Regions from separate parts of the Microbacterium sp. EF45047 genome, predicted to be linked through region 2. Evidence: predicted binding sites of a transcription regulator. Region 2 holds the regulator's gene; the other holds the start of a gene.

Region 1 (5,940 bases), 700 kb from region 2:
CACGTCCAGGAGGTGGTGCGGGATGCCGCGCCGCTCCTCGGGCGGGAGCTTCGCGGTGCCGATGTCCATGCCGCGGTACAGCTGCATCGCATCGGCGTTGACGATCTCGGCCGGGTTGCCCCGTGCACGGAGCCCTTCGGCGAGGTCGAGGGCGAGATCGCTCTTGCCGGTGCCGGTCGCGCCGACGACCACCCAGAGGCGCGGCATCACTCACCCCCGCTCTCTGAGACCCCGGCTTCGCGCCGACACCCCGTGGCATCGGTGCCGGCAGCGCGGGGTCTCGATGGCAGCACGGGGTCTCGACGAAGGGCGGCGCGGGCTCAGTGGCCGACGGGACGGAGGGTCGGCAGCCCGAGGGAGACCGGCCGCGGGCCGCCGGCGGCGGTCGGGGCGGGCACGGCGCAGGACTCGGCCTGCGCGCGGTCCCAGGCGTCGCCGCCGCGGGTGCGTCGGATGCGCAGCGGGGCGCCGGTGGGGTCGTCGGCCAGCAGGTGGAAGGGCGCCGCGTGCGACACGGTGACCGTGACCACGTCGCCGGGCCGCGGGATCTCCGAGCCGGGCGTGACCTCGAAGTGCACGAGCCGGTTGTCCTCGGCGCGGCCGGTGAGCCGGTGTGTCTCGGCATCCTTCTTGCCCTCGCCGACGGAGACGAGCACCTCGACCTCGCGGCCGACCTGCTTCTGGTTCTCCTCCAGGGAGATGCGCTCCTGCAGGGCGATGAGGCGGTCGTAGCGCTCCTGCACCACCTCCTTGGGCACCTGGTCCGCCATCGTGGCGGCCGGGGTGCCCTCGCGGATGGAGTACTGGAAGGTGAAGGCGCCAGAGAACCGCGACTGCTCGACGACCCGCAGGGTGTCCTCGAAGTCCTCGTCCGTCTCGCCCGGGAAGCCGACGATGATGTCGGTGGTGATCGCGGCGTGCGGGATGCGCTCGCGGACGCGGTCGAGGATGCCCAGGAACCGCTCGCTCCGGTAGGAGCGGCGCATCGCGCGCAGGATGCGGTCGCTGCCGGACTGCAGCGGCATGTGCAGCTGCGGCATCACGGCCGGCGTCTCGGCCATCGCGTCGATCACGTCGTCGGTGAAGGCCGCCGGATGCGGGCTGGTGAACCGGATGCGCTCCAGGCCCTCGATCTCTCCCGCCGCGCGCAGCAGCTTGCCGAACGCCTGCCGGTCGCCGAACTCGACGCCGTAGGAGTTGACGTTCTGACCGAGGAGGGTGACCTCGATCGCGCCGTCCTCGACGAGGAGGCGGATCTCGTTCAGGATGTCGCCGGGGCGGCGGTCCTTCTCCTTGCCGCGCAGGCTGGGCACGATGCAGAAGGTGCAGGTGTTGTTGCAGCCGACGGAGATGGACACCCAGCCGCTGTGCGCGGAGTCGCGCTTGGTCGGCAGCGTGGAGGGGAAGGTCTCCAGGGACTCGAGGATCTCCAGCTCTGCCTCGCCATTGTGGCGGGCGCGCTCGAGCAGTCCGGGCAGCGAGCCCATGTTGTGCGTGCCGAAGACGACGTCGACCCACGGGGCCTTGTCGAGCACGGCCTGCTTGTCCATCTGCGCCAGGCATCCGCCGACGGCGATCTGCATGCCCTCGTGGCGGTCCTTGCGGGACTTGAGGTGGCCGAGCGTGCCGTACAGCTTGCCGGCGGCGTTGTCGCGCACCGCACAGGTGTTGATGATGACGACGTCGGCTTCCTCGCCCTGGGCGGCGCGGACGTAGCCGGCGCTCTCGAGCGATCCGGACAGCCGTTCGGAGTCGTGCACGTTCATCTGGCACCCGAAGGTGCGCACCTCGTACGAGCGGCGACGCCCGTCGGATGCGATCGCGGCCGACGAGGGCGCGATGATCGTCGGTTCACTGCTCGGAGTAGTCATGATGACTGCCATTCTACGAGCGCCGCCCGATCCCCGGGCGCGACGCGGACAACCCGCGCGTGCGAAAGCCCTCGCCGCCCCGCGCCCGGGGCCGATGGTCAGTCGGATTCGACGAAGCGCACGCCGCCCTGAGGTCCGCCGGTCTCGCGCAGTGCGGTGCGGGCGGCGGTCATCGCGACGGAGCCGGCGTACCCGCGTCGGGCCAGCTGGCCGAGCAGTCGCCGCAGGGCGGTGTCCGGCTCCAGCCCGGTCATCCCCCGCGCCTTGGTGCGGGCGAACTCGAGGGCCCGCTCGGCCTCGTCGTCGGGAAGGGCCGCCAGCGCCTCGTCGATGATCTCGCGCGGGATGCCGCGCTGGGAGAGGGTGCGCGCCAGTGCGAGCCGCCCCTGTCCCTTCCGCTCGGACCCGGAGGTGACGAGGTGCCCGGCCAGGGTGCGGTCGTCGAGGTACCTCCGCGCGGTGAACTCGTCGATGATCTCGTCGATCCGCCGGTCGTCGAGGCCGGTGTCGGCGAGGATCGCCCGGGCCTCGGCGACCGAGAGGGCACGGGCGCGAAGCCGGCGGACGAGCACCTCCTCGGCGTGCCAGCGCACCTCCTCGTCGGTGTGATCGGCGTCCCCTGCGGCTGCCGCGGTGGCCGCTGGCTCGAGCGTCGCGGGGTCCTCGTGCGGACGCAAGGCGCGCAGCCTGGGGCGGGCCGCCTGCGTGGCGCCGCCGGAGAACGCCGGATGCCTGCTGCTCACCGGTGCTCCGCCGCCGCTCGCCGCGCCGTCGGCTGCGGTGCGGTTCGCCGTCCCACCGACGTCGGCGCGGTTCGCGGCACCGTCGACGTCGGCGCTGTTCTCCGCGTCCGCGGCCCCACCGCCGCTCCCGCGGCTCCGGGCGCCGGTATCGGAAGCGGCGGCACGGCGTCCGAAGATCGGGATCACCGGGGCGAGGCGCTCGGCGTCGCCGTGCCCCTCGCCCCGATCAGCCATGATCCACCCCGGTTACTGAGCTCCGTCGAAGTGCGGTTACTGAGCTCCGTCGAAGTGCGGTTGCCAAACTCCATCGACGCGCGGTAGCTGCGCTCGGCCGACGCATCAGGCCGGACGCCGCTGGCTCAGCTCGTCGACCGGAGCCTCCTCCGCGGCCTTGGCCCCGATGCCCATCTTCTGCTTGATCTGAGCCTCGATCGCCGCCGCGATGTCCTCGTTCTTGATGAGGAAGTTGCGGGCGTTCTCCTTGCCCTGACCGAGCTGGTCGCCGTCGTAGGTGTACCAGGCGCCCGACTTCTTCACGATGCCGTGTTCGACACCGAAGTCGATCAGGCTGCCCTCGCGCGAGATGCCGACGCCATAGAGGATGTCGAACTCGGCCTGCTTGAACGGCGGGGCCATCTTGTTCTTCACCACCTTGACGCGGGTGCGGTTTCCGACCGCCTCGGCCCCGTCCTTCAGCGTCTCGATGCGGCGGATGTCGAGCCGCACCGAGGCGTAGAACTTGAGGGCCTTTCCACCCGCAGTCGTCTCCGGCGAGCCGAAGAAGACGCCGATCTTCTCACGCAGCTGGTTGATGAAGATGGCCGTGGTCTTGGTCTGGTTGAGGCCACCGGTGAGCTTGCGGAGCGCCTGGGACATCAGGCGCGCCTGCAGGCCGACGTGCGAGTCGCCCATCTCGCCCTTGATCTCCGCCTCCGGGACCAGCGCGGCCACGGAGTCGATGACCACCAGGTCGATCGCGCCGGAGCGGATCAGCATGTCGGCGATCTCGAGGGCCTGCTCTCCGGTGTCGGGCTGCGACACGAGGAGCTGATCGATGTCGACGCCGAGCTTCTTGGCGTAGTCGGGGTCGAGGGCGTGCTCCGCGTCGATGAACGCGGCGATGCCGCCGGCGCGCTGCACGTTCGCGATCGCGTGCAGGGTGAGCGTCGTCTTACCCGAGGACTCCGGGCCGTAGATCTCGATGATGCGCCCGCGCGGCAGACCGCCGATGCCGAGGGCGACATCGAGCGCGATGGAGCCGGTGGGGATGACCTCGACCGGGGCGCGCTCATCGCTGCCCAGTCGCATGATCGATCCCTTGCCGAACTGGCGTTCGATGTGGGCGAGCGCGGAATCCAGTGCCTTGTCGCGGTCGTCCGGGGATGGCATGACGTGCTCCTTCGTGCTCGATGTGCTGCCGCCTGTAGGCTGTCGCGACCTGTCCCGGCGGGACGGATTCTCCGACAAGGCGTATGGCTCGGTGCCATGTCTTCACCGTAGGCGTGGCCACCGACATCGCGTCGGCCAGGGCCCCGTCTGTGGAGAGAAATCGCCTCGAAACCACTCGTGCAGAACGATACGCCCCCATCGAACACACGTTCGACGACACGCCGGGAATCCGTGAGAGGACGCGATCTCAGCGTCGCCGGGGCTCCAGCCGGCCCACGCCGTAACGGCGTTCGGCGGGCACGTCGGTCTCGGCGCACAGCGCGAGCCAGATCTCGCGCGGCGGCACGCCGTCGTCCAGGGCTTCGATCGCCGTCCGGCCGAGGCCGCTGAGCACGAGGTCGTGCGTCAGCGCCGTGGCGCGGCCGCCGAACTCGTCATCCACCGCGCGCAGGAACTCGCTGCGCCGCATCCGTCGTCCCGTCCCCGCTCAGCGGAGCGAGAGCTCGGGCTCGACGGAGGCCACGAGATCGTCGGGCACGACATCCGGGAATCCGTGCATGCCCTCGAGAACCGAGATGCGGTCGCCGACCTCGCGCATGATGGTCGAGATCGGAACGTCGAGCGCTTCGGCGACCGAGGCGAGGATCTCGCTGGAGGCCTCCTTCTGGCCCCGTTCCACCTCGCTGAGGTAGCCGAGGGCGACGGATGCCTTGCTGGCGACCTGACGGAGCGTGCGGCCCTTCTGCAGACGGAAGTCCCTCAGCACATCGCCGATCTCCTGTCGTACAAGGATCATCGGAACCTCCTCTCCGTCGTTCCCCTCGTCTGCGATCTCGAGGGGATCGCCAGTCTAACCCGACCGGATGCCACTGAATCTAGTGTGTCACTCTGTGCTTCGCGTGTGAGCGCCGCGCCGGGCGACGCCTGTTCCGTGATCCGTGTGTTGATCGGCACATGTGAGTCAACGCCCGCGGAGTCCCGGCTATTCCGAGGCCCGATCCGCGAGCGCCTCGCAGCCGGCGCGGAGTGCGGCCGCGACGGCGGATGCCCGCACCGCGGCGCGGTCGCCGGGGAACACGAAGGAGCGCACGTCCCGGACCGCCGGCGTGACGACCCCGATGTGGACCGTCCCCACCGGCTGCCCGTCGGGCGAATCGGGGCCGGCAATCCCGGTCGTGGCGATGCCGACGTCGGCCGGGCATCCGTCCACCGCGACGGCGCGCCGGACTCCGGCCGCCATCTGCAGGGCGACCTCGGGATGCACCGGGCCGTGGGCCGCCAGCAGCGCGCCGTCCACCCCGAGGAGGCTGTGCTTGACCGGCGTGGCGTAGGCGACGACGGCGCCGCGCAGACTCGCGGAGGCCCCGGGGACGGCGACGACCTCGGCCGAGAGCGCGCCGCCGGTGAGGGACTCTGCGATCCCGAGGGTCCAGCCGCGCTGCCGGAGCAGCGACAGCAGCTCTGCCGCGTCGTTCACGCGTCGGCCGACCGTGCCCCGCGCACCTGGGCGACGACGTAGTCGATGCCGCTGGCGATGGTGAGCACCAGGGCCGCGTACATCAGCACGACCCCGACCCCGATCCACCACGTCTCGCCGATGAGCGCGTGCAGCGGCAGCAGCCACCAGGACAGGGCGACGGCCTGCACGAGGGTCTTCAGCTTGCCCATCCAGGCGGCCGCGACGATGTGCTGCTTGGCCACGAGGAACCGGTGGACGGTGATGCCCCACTCGCGGATGAGGATGACGATCACGATCCACCAGGGCCACTCGCCGAGCACGGCGAGGCCGATGAACCCGGCGCCGGTGAGGAGCTTGTCCGCGATCGGATCCCACAGCTTGCCGAAGTCGCTGACGATGTCGTGCTTGCGGGCGAGGTAGCCGTCCACCCAGTCGGTGGAGATCGCGAGGACGAACAGCGCCGCGGCGGTCCAGCGCA
Region 2 (5,940 bases):
TCCCCGCCCTGCAGTTCTCATCGAAAGGAACACCATGACCGCTTTCCCCGACGGGACCATCCTCGGCTACCCCCGGATCGGACGCCGCCGCGAGCTCAAGAGGGCCGTCGAGTCGTTCTGGGCGGGCCGCATCGACGAGGCCGCGCTCGAGACCGCCGCCGCGGAGCTGCGCGCGGCGAACCGTGAGCGCCTCGCCGCGCTGGGCCTCGGCCGCGACGACTCCTCGATCCCGGAGTCGTTCTCCTTCTATGACCAGGTGCTCGACGCCGCGGTCACGGTCGGCGCGATCCCGGCCCGCTTCGAGGACCTGCGCGACGAGGACGGCCGCATCGGCCTGCCGGCCTACTTCACCATCGCGCGCGGCGAGGGGGACCGCGCGCCGCTGGAGATGACGAAGTGGTTCGACTCGAACTACCACTACCTCGTGCCCGAGATCGGCCCGGACACCGACTTCTCGCTCTCCAGCGACCGCCTCGTGCGCGAGGTCGCCGAGGCCGCGGACGCCGGCTTCCGCACGCGCCCCGTCGTCGTCGGCCCCGTGACCCTGCTCGCCCTGGCGAAGGCATCCGATGACGCGCCCGAGGGCTTCGACCCGCTCTCCCGCCTCGACGATGTGCTGCCCGTGTACGCCGAACTGCTCGCGGCGCTCAAGGCCGCCGGCGCCGCCTGGGTGCAGCTGGACGAGCCGGCGCTGGTGAGCGAGTCGCTGCCGGCGTCGCCGCAGGCCCTCGCGGATGCCGCGGAGCGCGCCCTCGCCGTCCTCGGCGGTGCGCAGGACCGCCCTTCGATCCTCGTCGCCGCCCCGTACGCCGCCCTCGACGCGGCGTTCCCGGTCCTCACCGCCGCACCGATCGAGGCCATCGCGGTGGACCTCGTCCGCGGCGGCATCCCGGCCGGAGCCCCGGGCCTGGAGGGCAAGACCCTCGTCGGCGGCGTGATCGACGGTCACAACATCTGGCGCGGCGACCTCGACGCGGCCTTCGCGAAGCTGGAGGCGCTGCGCACGCTGGGCGCCGCGGCGGTCACCGCCGCCACGTCGACCTCGCTGCTGCACGTGCCGCACGACGTGGAGGACGAGTCGAAGCTGGACGCGCGCCTGGTCTCCTGGCTCGCCTTCGCCGACCAGAAGGTCGGCCAGGTGGTCACCCTGGCGCGCGGTCTCGCCGAGGGCCGCGACGCCATCGCCGCAGAGCTCGACGCCGCATCCGCCGCGCTCGAGGACCGCCGCACCGCACCCGGTGTGCGCGACGGCGCCGTGCGCGAGCGCGCCGCCGGGCTCGCCGAGGCCGACTTCGCCCGCGCCCCGTACGCGGAGCGCGAGGCTGCGCAGCAGGCGCTGGACCTGCCCGCCCTGCCGCTGACGACCATCGGCTCCTTCCCGCAGACCGGCAACATCCGCCGGGCGCGGGCGCAGTTCCTGCGCGGCGAGCTGCCGCAGGAGGACTACGAGGACTTCCTGCGGGCCGAGATCGACCGCGTTGTCTCGCTGCAGGAGGAGCTCGGACTGGACGTGCTGGTGCACGGCGAGCCCGAGCGCAACGACATGGTGCAGTACTTCGCCGAGAATCTGGACGGCTTCGCGGTCACCGAGAACGGCTGGGTGCAGTCCTACGGGTCGCGGGCGACGCGTCCCTCCATCCTGTGGGGCGACGTGTCGCGTCCGGCGCCGATCACGGTGTCCTGGGCTTCGTACGCCCAGTCGCTGAGCGCGAAGCCGGTCAAGGGCATGCTCACCGGGCCGGTGACGATCCTGGCCTGGTCGTTCGTGCGCGACGACCAGCCGCTCGGCGAGACCGCGAACCAGGTCGCCCTCGCGCTGCGCGACGAGATCGCCGACCTCGAGGAGGCCGGCATCGGCATCATCCAGGTCGACGAGCCCGCCCTGCGCGAGCTGCTGCCGCTGAAGCGGGCCGACCAGCCGGCGTATCTGGACTGGTCGGTGCGCTCCTTCCGCCTGGCCACCGGCGGCGCCGCCGCCGCCACGCAGGTGCACACGCACCTCTGTTACTCCGAGTTCGGCGTGGTGATCGACGCGATCCGCGCCCTGGATGCCGACGTCACCTCGATCGAGGCGGCGCGCAGCCGGATGGAGGTCGTCGCCGACGTCGCGGAGGCCGGCTTCGACCACGGCATCGGCCCGGGCGTGTACGACATCCACTCGCCCCGCGTGCCCAGCGTCGACGAGGTCGAGACGCTGCTGCGTCGCGCGACCGAGGAGCTGCCGCTGCGCCAGGTCTGGGTCAACCCGGACTGCGGCCTGAAGACCCGCGGCTACGAGGAGACCGTGGCCTCGCTGCGCAACATCGCGGAGGCGACGCGCCGCGTCCGCGAGGACGTCGCCGTCACGGCCTGACCGGCCCCACGCGTTCGGGGCGGATTCTCACACCCGGGGCGGCGGAGAACCGCCCCGAACGTGAGAACCCGCCCCGAACGGATCAGGCGCGAGGCGTCAGACCGCGCGCAGCACCGCGACGACCTTGCCGAGCACGGTGGCGTCGTCGCCGAGGATGGGTTCGAACGCCGAGTTGCGGGGGAGCAGCCAGGTGTGACCGTCCCGGCGGCGGAAGGTCTTCACCGTCGCCTCGCCGTCGAGCATCGCCGCGACGATCTCGCCGTTCTCGGCCGTCGACTGAGTGCGGACGACGACCCAGTCCCCGTCGCAGATCGCGGCGTCGATCATCGAATCGCCGGAGACCTTGAGCATGAACAGCTCGCCCTTCCCGACGAGCTGCCGCGGCAGCGGGAAGATCTCCTCGACCTGCTGCTCGGCGGTGATCGGCACCCCTGCGGCGATCCGGCCGACCAGCGGAACGAGCGCGGCGTCGCCCACGGCCGGGCCCGCGTCGGCGGGATTCTCGCCGCTCGCCCCGGGCAGATCGATCAGCACCTCCATCGCTCGGGTCTTGCCCGGGTCGCGACGCAGGTAGCCGCTCAGCTCCAGCTGACCGAGCTGGTGCGTCACGCTCGACAGGGACTTCAGTCCCACGGCGTCGCCGATCTCGCGCATGCTCGGCGGGTAGCCGTGCTTGGCGATCGAGGTCTGGATGACCTCGAGGATCGCCATCTGCTTCGGGCTGAGGCTCTTGCGCCGGCGCGTGCGCGGCGCTTCGGCGGCGTTGTTCTCGCTCATCTGTGCTCCTTCGTGCGCCGTCGCTGGCGACCGGGTTCGAATGTCGGTGGCCCGTGATGGGGTGTCGATATCGAAACCGTATCCGAGATCCTCACGATTTCGGAAGATCTGTTCGAGCGTGTCGGAGACCTACCTGACAGGATTTCGAAGACGTGTTGACAGATGTTCGATATCGAAGATAGATTCGGAACGTAGCTTCGCATCCGGCTCTCCCGGCCGAGGGTCGGATGCGAAGCTGCCGATCACATCGAGGAGCACAGCACATGAGCACCATCGCCATCCAGGGTCCGATCGCCCGCCCGCGCACGCGTCTCCGCCTCACCGCACGCGGACGCCGGGTGCTCCTCGCTCTCGCCGCCGCCCCGCTCGCCGCCGGCATCGCCTTCTCGGCGCTCGCGGGCGGCTCCGCCCTCGCCTCGGGTGAGCAGGCGTACCGGGCGTCGTTCGAGACCGTGACCGTGATGCCGGGCGACACGCTGTGGTCGATCGCCGCGCACGTGGCGCCGGACGCTGATCCGCGCGACGTCGTCGACGACATCATCCGCCTGAACAATCTGCCGGGCGGCATGGTGCAGGCGGGCAGTGAGATCGCCATCCCCGCTGCTTACGCGGACTGAGCCGCCGGTTGCGCGGGCTCTCCTGCCGGCTGCGCGGACTGACCCGCCGGCACGCCGGCCGCGCCCGGCTCGGAACCGTTCGTCGCACGCGCCGAGCGCCCCGGCGGTTCGTCCTAGCATGGGAAGGGTGACCTCCCTCGATGAGCTGCCCCTCCGCGACGATCTGCGCGGGCTCACACCGTACGGCGCGCCGCAGGCCCCTCTCCCCGTCGCACTGAACGTCAACGAGAACACGCATCCGGTGCCCGACGAGGTGGCCAGCGACATCCTCGACGACATCGCCCTGGCCCTGCGTGACGTGAACCGGTACCCCGACCGCGAGTTCACCCTCCTCCGCGAGGGATTCGCCGAGTACCTCGGCCACGGCCTCACGCCCGACCGCATCTGGGCCGGGAACGGGTCGAACGAGGTGCTGCAGCACATCCTGCAGGCCTTCGCCGGCCCTGGACGCACCGCGTTCGGCTTCGCCCCCACCTACTCCATGTACCCGCTGCTCACCCAGGGCACGGGCGCGCGCTGGATCGCCGGCACGCGCGAGGCGGACTACCGGGTGAGTGCCGAGGACGGCGCCGCCCAGGTGGCGGACGCCGACCCGGATGTCGTCATCCTCTGCACCCCGAACAACCCGACCGGCACACCCCTCGGCCTCGACGTCGTCGAGGCCGTCTACGAGGCCGCCCGCGGCGTGGTGGTCGTCGACGAGGCGTATCAGGAGTTCGCGCCGAAGGACGCTCCGTCGGCCCTCACCCTGCTCGACGGCCGCCCGCGGCTCGCGGTGTCCCGCACCATGAGCAAGGCGTTCGCGTTCGCGGGTGCACGGGTCGGCTATCTCGCCGCCGACCCGGCCTTCATCGACGCCCTGCGCTTGGTGCGCCTGCCGTACCACCTCAGTGCGCTCACCCAGGCCGCCGCGGTCGCAGCGCTGCGCAACGCGCCGACCATGCTGCGGATGGTGGACGACATCGTCGAGCAGCGCGACCGCATCTCCGCCACCCTGGAGGCGCTGGGTTACCGCCCGCACGAATCGTGGACGAACTTCGTGCTGTTCGGGGGAGTGGACGACCCGAAGGCGGTCTGGCAGTGCCTCTACGACCGAGGCGTGCTCATCCGCGACGTCGGCATCCCCGGCCACCTGCGCGTCACCGCGGGAACCGAGGCCGAGACCACCGCCTTCCTGGACGCGCTCGCATCCGTGGGCGACACCGCCTCGGTAGGATCGGCGTCATGAGCGCCGCCCCCTCCGAGCCCCGCACCGCGGGCGTCCACCGCAGCACATCCGAGTCCACCGTGGAGCTCGAGCTGAACCTGGACGGCACCGGCCGCAGCAGCATCGACACCTCGGTGCCGTTCTTCGACCACATGCTCACCGCGTTCGCGAAGCACTCGCTCACCGACCTCACCGTGCGGGCATCCGGCGACACCGACATCGACGCCCACCACACCGTCGAGGACATCTCGATCGTGCTCGGCCAGGCCATCAGGCAGGCGCTCGGCGACAAGGCCGGCATCTCGCGCTACGGCGACGCGCTCGTGCCGCTGGACGAGGCGCTGGCGCAGGCGGTCGTGGACATCTCCGGCCGTCCGTTCCTCGTGCACGAGGGCGAGCCCGCAGGCTTCGAGTTCCATCTCATCGGCGGGCACTTCACCGGATCGCTGGTCCGGCACGCGTTCGAGGCGATCACGCTGAACGCCGGGCTCACCGTGCACGTGCGGGTGCTCGGCGGACGCGACCCGCACCACATCGCCGAGGCCGAGTTCAAGGCTTTCGCGCGCGCCTTCCGCCAGGCCAAGGCGCTCGATCCGCTCGTCGAGGGCATCCCGTCGACCAAGGGGGCGTTGTGACCCGCACGCCGCGCGTGGCGGTCTTCGACTACGAGTCCGGGAACGTGCACTCCGCCGTCAAGGGGCTGGCGGCCGCCGGCGCCGACGTCGAGCTGACCGGCGACCGGCAGGCCGCGCTGGAGGCCGACGGCCTCCTGGTGCCCGGGGTGGGGGCGTTCGCCGCCGTCCGCGACGCCCTGCACGCGCGCGGCGGCGACGAGATCATCGAGCGCCGCCTCGCCGGCGGGCGGCCCGTGCTCGGCATCTGCGTCGGGATGCAGGTGATGTTCGCGCACGGGGTCGAGCGCGGGCACGACACCGAAGGTCTCGGCCAGTGGCCGGGGGCGGTGACACGGCTGGAATCGCCGGTGC

The links. The regulator LexA, encoded in region 2, represses DNA repair genes until DNA is damaged. The targets are predictions, from matches to a motif close to TCGAACANNTGTTCGA.
Region 1: recA (recombinase RecA) is a predicted target of LexA. The motif match lies at 4,202-4,217, and genes of this name have one in related genera.

The regions. Positions count from the first base shown of each region.
Region 1 covers NZ_CP069429.1:1,049,314-1,055,253, reverse strand. The annotation lists gene miaA (tRNA (adenosine(37)-N6)-dimethylallyltransferase MiaA) at 1-207, opposite strand, end outside; gene miaB (tRNA (N6-isopentenyl adenosine(37)-C2)-methylthiotransferase MiaB) at 321-1,871, opposite strand; gene JRG78_RS04995 (regulatory protein RecX) at 1,970-2,848, opposite strand; gene recA (recombinase RecA) at 2,954-4,003, opposite strand; gene JRG78_RS04985 (DUF3046 domain-containing protein) at 4,251-4,472, opposite strand; gene JRG78_RS04980 (helix-turn-helix domain-containing protein) at 4,491-4,799, opposite strand; gene JRG78_RS04975 (CinA family protein) at 4,986-5,480, opposite strand; gene pgsA (CDP-diacylglycerol--glycerol-3-phosphate 3-phosphatidyltransferase) at 5,477-5,940, opposite strand, start outside.
Region 2 covers NZ_CP069429.1:1,752,052-1,757,991, reverse strand. The annotation lists gene JRG78_RS08525 (methylenetetrahydrofolate reductase) at 1-38, shown strand, start outside; gene metE (5-methyltetrahydropteroyltriglutamate--homocysteine S-methyltransferase) at 35-2,353, shown strand; gene lexA (transcriptional repressor LexA) at 2,450-3,130, opposite strand; gene JRG78_RS08510 (LysM peptidoglycan-binding domain-containing protein) at 3,394-3,747, shown strand; gene JRG78_RS08505 (histidinol-phosphate transaminase) at 3,875-4,975, shown strand; gene hisB (imidazoleglycerol-phosphate dehydratase HisB) at 4,972-5,589, shown strand; gene hisH (imidazole glycerol phosphate synthase subunit HisH) at 5,586-5,940, shown strand, end outside.